Regions from separate parts of the Agrococcus sp. Ld7 genome, predicted to be linked through region 2. Evidence: predicted binding sites of a transcription regulator. Region 2 holds the regulator's gene; the other holds the start of a gene.
What was found. The regulator LexA, encoded in region 2, represses DNA repair genes until DNA is damaged. The targets are predictions, from matches to a motif close to TCGAACANNTGTTCGA.
Positions count from the first base shown of each region.

Region 1 (3,376 bases), on a different contig from region 2:
GGGTCGAGTGGTTCACGGGTGAGTGGAACGCATGGGATCCGACCAATCTCATCGACATCGGTGAGCGGCATGTGAAGGTCGGCCTGGGGCGCGACTACAACGATGTGCCGCCGCTGCGCGGGGTCTACGCCGGTGCGGCCAAGAGCCAGCTGTTCGTCTCGGTGGAGATCACCAAGGAGAGCTGACCGGAGCGAGTCTCGGCACCAAGCGCATAGCGCGGAGAAACGGGCCACCCGGTGGTTCGCACCACCCGTCGAGACGGATCGCGCGGCGACACGCACCGCGGCGAAACGCGCACCTCACAGGCGCATGACGATGTTGTGCGCGGGATGGTGATCGATCGGTGGCAGTCGGCGCCCCGGTCGACGGCTGAAGCGCAGTCGACCCCGCAACCGGTTCTCGAGCTCATCGCTGCTGCGGGTGCGCCGCCTACCGGGCTGGAGGGCTCGTCGTAGCGATGCGCATCCGTCGTGGCGCTGCGACGGCGCTGCGCCGCATGCCCGCTGCCGCGCTGCATCTGGGAGTTTGAACGCGAGCGGCGGTGACGCGGCGTGCGCCACCGTCGAGTGTGGCCCCACGGTGTTCGACTCGGGATTCATCGTCGCGGGAATGATCGCGGTGGCGGCGATCGCGGCGGCGGTGATCAAGTCGGGAGAGATCGCATCGAGAGGGTGCGGCTCGGGAGTGCGCGGTGCGACTCCTGAGCGCCGGCTGCGGGCGTAGCGGTCGGCGGGGCGCAGCTGAGCCACGACTCGCCAGTCGCCGGGGGTCCCCGCAACGAGCAGCCGGCCTGCATGCACCTCTTGGTGGCAGTGACTGCAGAGCAGGATGCCGTTGTCGACATCGGTGGGGCCGCCGTGCTGCCACCAGACCACGTGATGCGCCTCGGTCCAGGCGACTGGGAAGCCGCATCCTGGAGTCGCGCAACCGCGGTACTTGGCGGCGAGCGCACGGCGCTGCGCGCGGTTGAAGGTCCGCTGCTCGCGCCCGAGCTCCAGCAGATGCCCCTCGGCATCGAAGACGGCACGCTGCACGACGGCGTTGCACAGCAGTCGATCCACGGTCTCGATCGGCACGATCGCACCGGTGTGCTCGATGGTGAGCGTGCGGTCGGGGTGCTCCTGGTTCCGCTGGTAGGCGTCGAAGGCTTCGATGCTGCCGTTGAAGACGAGCCTCGGCACTTCGCCGCCGGCGGTGGGCGCTTCACCGGATGCGGCGTGCGCCTCGATGATGGACATGATGATGTCGTGCCGCTTCTGCTGCGGCGTGCGGTCGTCGATGTCGGCGACTTCGTCCTCGAGGGTGGCCTGCTCGGCTGCGTCTGCCGCCTCGTCGTCGGTGAACGCGACCTTGCTGCGCGGCGACTCGTACGCATCCACGAGCGATGTGAGGGAGGAGCCTGACTCGGCCGGGCTGTACATCTCTATGCGCCACACGCCATCGCGTCGCTGCCACACGCGTGCCGAACGAAGGTCGCGCTGTCGTTCGCTGTCAGGCAGCACGCCGTCGGGGTCGAGTACTGCAACGTATGCGCGCGCCTGGGTGACCAGTAGTTCTGGCACCAACGGTGCGTCGGGGTCGGTTGCCGCATCCACAAGGCAGCCCTCCGCCCACGCCAACTGGTCGAGATCGGCGCGCGGTGCGGCGGGTTCGAGTGTGGTCAGGATGGCTCGAGCCTGAGCGAGGGAGAGGTCGCCGTCGTCGAGGGCACGCGCAACGCGCGGGTACCTGACGGCGATGACTTGGCCGGTGAGGCTCACCGGTGCGGACGTGCCGGCCGCCATCACCATGAGCTCGGCGGCGTCACGGTTGCGGATGCCGAACGCGGATGCGATCGCCGCTCGCGCATTCCGCGCTCCCAGCACCCGGCAGATGGAGTCGTCGTCCGAGCCCTTGGAGCGCGCCGAAATTGCTCCTGCCAGCCGGACCTGCTGTGCCTCCAGCGATCGGGCTGCGGCAGCCGTCAGAGCGAGCAGGTCGGCCACCTCTTGGTTTGTAGCGACGGAGAGCGAGTCGGCATCGACGAACGCCGCGCGGACTGCCGCGACTGCCGCTGCTGCCCGCTCGACCTTGGTCATCGTCGACTCCGTTTCCCTCGCGTTCCAGGGGATGGGGAGCCATCTGCCTCGAACGTCTGTTCGAACAGGCTAGCGGGCACCACCAACACCGCACTGGGTGCGAGCACCGCCTGTGGAGAAGTCGCGCTCGCGTCTGTCTCCAGGTGCAGCAGCGCGCGACGAGGTGCGACTGCGGCTGCAGGCACCTGTCGTTGTCGGCGACACGCGCGTACCGTGAGGCCATGTGCAGGAACATCACGGTGCTGCGAGGCCTTGAACCCGCCGCCAATGAGACCGAGGTCGAGGCCGCTGCGCGCCAGTACGTGCGCAAGGTGTCGGGCATCACGCATCCGTCGGAGCGCACGAGCGATGTCTTCGAGCGCGCGGTCGCCGAGATCGCCCACATCACGCAGCACCTGCTCGAGGATCTGCCCGAGCGGCGCCAGCCTCCCAAGACCGTGCCGCCGCTGCGGCGACCGGAGGTCCAGCAGCGCATCGCGGCGCGCGAAGCAGCGGCGAGTTAGGCCGCGAGCACCAGCAGCTCGCCGATCTCGCAGTCGAGGGCCCTGCAGATCGCCGTGAGGGTGGAGAAGCGGATCGCGCGACCGCGGTCGTTCTTGAGTGCTGAGAGGTTCGCGAAGGTGATGTCCACCGTGCGGCTGAGCTCTGTGAGCGTCATGCCGCGCTCCTCGAGCAGCTCGTCGAGTCGGCAGTGCACGCCCGTGGATTCATCCTTGGCCCTCGCCATCAGATGAGGCCCGTGGTGTCGTCCTGCAGCCGTGAAGCGCGGCCGAGCAGCAGCGCGCAGAGCCCGGTCACCAGGCCGAGTGCGAGCAGTGAGAAGTCGAAGCCCTGCCAGTGGGGAGTCGGCGGGATCACCCAAGTCTCGTCGGATTCCCCGAAGGTCGGCATCGACGGCTCAGTCGGCAATCCCGCAGCCTCCACGGCAAGCACGGCCGCCTGCCCCTCGAGCATCGGTGCAACGATCGCGACGGCGAACATCCCCAGTGCCAGCACGCCGAGCAGTCCTGCAGTGCCGAGGCCGAAGCTGCGCTTGCGAAGCAGCTGCACCGCCAGCCAGATCACCAGAATGCCGGCGAGCATGCCGACGGCGTAGCGGGATCCAACCCCGATCGACTCGAGCAGCAGCGCTGTCGGGTCTGGGGAGACCGGGGTGAAGTTGATCGTGACGTACTGGATGTCGGCGCCGGCGACGAGATCCGGCCGCACGTCGAGCGGGCTGGCGACCCCGACGTCGTAGGAGGCGAAGCCGTTGATGGAGTAGTGGTGGAGCGCCGCGATCGTAAGTGTCCAGATGA
Region 1 covers NZ_JBISGY010000033.1:161,437-164,812, reverse strand. The annotation lists gene ACJJVL_RS10600 (transglutaminase N-terminal domain-containing protein) at 1-185, shown strand, start outside; gene ACJJVL_RS10595 (DUF222 domain-containing protein) at 300-2,078, opposite strand; gene ACJJVL_RS10590 (DUF2277 domain-containing protein) at 2,300-2,581, shown strand; gene ACJJVL_RS10585 (helix-turn-helix domain-containing protein) at 2,578-2,805, opposite strand; gene ACJJVL_RS10580 (hypothetical protein) at 2,805-3,376, opposite strand, start outside.
Region 1: the regulator LexA is predicted to act here: its motif matches at 2,127-2,142, upstream of ACJJVL_RS10595 (DUF222 domain-containing protein).

Region 2 (3,376 bases):
GATCGTTGCGGTGCGGGCCATGGCTCAATCCTATTCTGCGGTGAGCGCTGCCATGGCCTCGAGCAGCGCGGTGGTCTCGGCGGGGGTACCGGCAGTGATGCGGAGCGTGCCGGGCAGGCCGACGTCGCGCACCAGGATGCCGCGATCGAGGAGCGCCCGGAACGTGCTCTGCGGATCGGCGATGCCACCGACGAGCACGAAGTTCGCGTCGGACGGGTACGGCGCGAGCCCGAGCGCCATGAGCTCGTCGACGATGCGATCGCGCTGCTGCCGCAGCGCGTCGACGCGCGCGAGCATCTCGCCGCTGTGCCGCAGCGCGGCGACCGCGGCCGCCTGGGTGATGGTCGACAGATGGTAGGGCAGGCGCACGAGGCGCAGGGCGTCGATTACCGCGGGATCGGCCGCGAGGTAGCCGACACGGATGCCCGCGAACGCGAAGGCCTTGCTCATCGTGCGCGAGACCAGCAGGCGCGGGTGTCGCCCGAGGAGCGTCAGCGCCGTCTGGCTGCGGTCGTGGGCGAACTCGGCGTATGCCTCGTCGACGAGCACGATGCCGCGGGCCGACTGCACGGCGGCCTCGACCACGTCGAGGCCGATCGCGGTGCCGGTGGGATTGTTCGGCGAGCAGAGGAAGACGACATCGGGGTCGTGCTCCTCGATCGCGGCCCGGACGGCAGCGGGCGTCAGCGTGAAGTCGGCGGCGCGCGGCACCGGCACCCATCCCATGCCGACGCCCTGGGCAAGCAGCGGGTACATCGAGTAGGTGGGTGTGAATGACAGCAGCGTGCGACCGGGACCGCCGAACGCCTGCAGCACATGCTGCAGCACCTCATTCGAGCCGTTGCCCGCCCAGACCTGCGAGGGATCCACACCGTGGCCGAGGTAGTCGGCAAAGCCCTGCCGCAGCGTGTCGAACTCCCTGTCGGGGTAGCGGTTCGCGTTCGGCAGCGCGCGCGCGATCTCCTGCACGATGTCGAGCGCGACCGCCTCCGGCACGCGGTAGGCGTTCTCGTTGACGTTCAATCGCACGGGGACGTCGAGCTGCGGTGCGCCGTACGGCGTGAGTCCGCGCAGGTCGTCGCGGATGGGCAGATCATCGAGGCTCGTCACGTGACAAGCCTAGGACGATGTCTGATGCCCCATCGCGACGGCCGAGCCGCAGGACTCGGCGGGCGCGGTCAGCTCGTGAAGTGCGCTGGGATCGCGAGCTGCTCGCCGGGCTGGATCGAGCCGTTGATGCCGTTGAGCATCTCGATCTCGGCGATCACGTCGCGCGGGTCTGCCTCCGGGGCGACCGCCTGGGCGATCTGCCACAGGGACTGACCGGGCATCACGGTGACGGTCTCGAACGAGGCCGATCCGGTGGTCGAGGATGCGACTGCACCCGCGAGTGCATCGCCGAGCACGCCAACGCCGGCGAGCGAGGCCACGGCGAGCACGGGGGTCGCGACCAGCAGCGCGAGCGCCCGTCGTCCTCGGACGGTCATGCGAAGCCGAGTCGCTTCAGGGGCAGATGGGGCCGCAGCAGGTGCCGCAGCGGGCATCGTCGCGGCGATCCATGCGGTGGGTGCGATGGCAGTCATCGGTGCTCCTTCCGGTTGGGACCCGCAGGCGATGCTCGGCCGGGAGCATCGCCTGCGAATCTCTGTTTCGAACCTATCTTCGAATGCCCGAGCTCGTCAAGCGATACTGCAAGAATTACGCCCGACACGCTCGAACATCCGTTTGATTCAGGCATCCAGTCGGATACGCTTTCGAACCAGGAGCAGTCAATCCCAGGCCACCCACACGCCCCGTCCGGGGCACCCGGAGGCGCCGGATGACGGAGCGGAGCGGTATGACGAGGCAGCTGACCGAGAAGCAGCAGGCCATCCTGCAGGTCATCCAGAAGGCCGTGCGCCAGCGCGGCTACCCGCCCAGCTACCGCGAGATCGGCGATGCCGTCGGTCTCTCGTCGCTCTCGAGCGTCACGCATCAGCTGGGGCAGCTCGAGCTCGCGGGCATGATCCGTCGCGATCCGGCTCGACCGCGGGCCATCGAGGTGCTCGTGCCGGACGAGCTGGATCCGTCGGTCGGGAGCCTGGAGCAGGCCGCCTTCGTGCCGATGGTCGGCCGCATCGCCGCAGGCATCCCCATCACGGCGGAGGAGCAGATCGACGAGGTCTACCCGCTGCCGAAGCAGCTCGTCGGCGGCGGAGACCTCTTCATGCTCAAGGTCGTCGGCGATTCGATGATCGACGCGGCGATCTGCGACGGCGACTGGGTCGTGGTGCGCCAGCAGCGCGATGCCGCCAACGGCGACATCGTGGCGGCGATGCTCGATGAGGAGGCGACCGTCAAGGTCTTCAAGCAGCGAGACGGCCACACCTGGCTGCTGCCCCGCAACTCGGCGTTCGAGCCGATCGTCGGAGACGAGGCCGAGGTGCTCGGCAAGGTGGTGGCGGTGCTGCGCTCGGTCTGAGGCTGGACGACGACGGAGGCGCCGAACCGCTCACGCGGCCGGCGCCTCCGTCATGCGCGGAGCGCCACGTCAGACGCGGAACTCCGCGAGCTGGCTCAGCACCGCCTCGGAGACGAGCGCGTCGATGCGGGTCCCGGCCTCCTCGTAGCGCTCGCTCACGACGTCGAAGCGGTCGTGGAGCATGGCGATCACGTCGCCGCGCTCGAAGGGCACCAGCAGCGACACCGGAACCTCGGGCCTCGGCAGCAGCTCGGCGATGCGCGCGAGGATCTCGTCCACACCCGCGCCCGTGCGCGCCGAGGCGAAGATCGCATCCGGCTGCAGGCCGCGCAGGACCAGCCGCTCGTCGTCGCCGATCAGGTCGGCCTTGTTGAACACCACGATCTCCGGGATCGCCCGCGCCCCCGTCTCGCCCAGCACGTCGCGCACCGTGGCGATCTGCGAAGCGGGGTCGGGGTGGCTGGCATCGACGACGTGCACGATGAGCTCCGACTCGCCGACCTCCTCCAGCGTCGAGCGGAACGCCTCCACCAGCTGGTGCGGCAGGTGGCGCACGAAGCCGACGGTGTCGGCGATGGTGAACTCGCGCCCGTCCGCCGTCTCCGCGCGACGGACGGTGGCGTCGAGGGTCGCGAACAGCGCGTTCTCGACCAGCACCCCCGCGCCGGTGATCCGGTTCAGCAGCGACGACTTGCCGGCGTTCGTGTAGCCCGCGATCGCCACGCCCGGCACCTCGAAGCGGTCGCGGTTCGCGCGCTTCGCCTGCCGGGCGGGGCCGAAGCCCTTGATCTGCTTGCGCAGCCGGGCCATGCGGGTGTGGATGCGACGACGATCGAGCTCGATCTTGGTCTCGCCCGGTCCGCGCGAGCCCATGCCTGCGCCCTGCCCGCCGACCTGACCACCGGCCTGGCGCGA
Region 2 covers NZ_JBISGY010000026.1:99,380-102,755, reverse strand. The annotation lists gene hisB (imidazoleglycerol-phosphate dehydratase HisB) at 1-21, opposite strand, end outside; gene ACJJVL_RS05315 (histidinol-phosphate transaminase) at 31-1,110, opposite strand; gene ACJJVL_RS05310 (hypothetical protein) at 1,179-1,583, opposite strand; gene lexA (transcriptional repressor LexA) at 1,820-2,461, shown strand; gene hflX (GTPase HflX) at 2,531-3,376, opposite strand, start outside.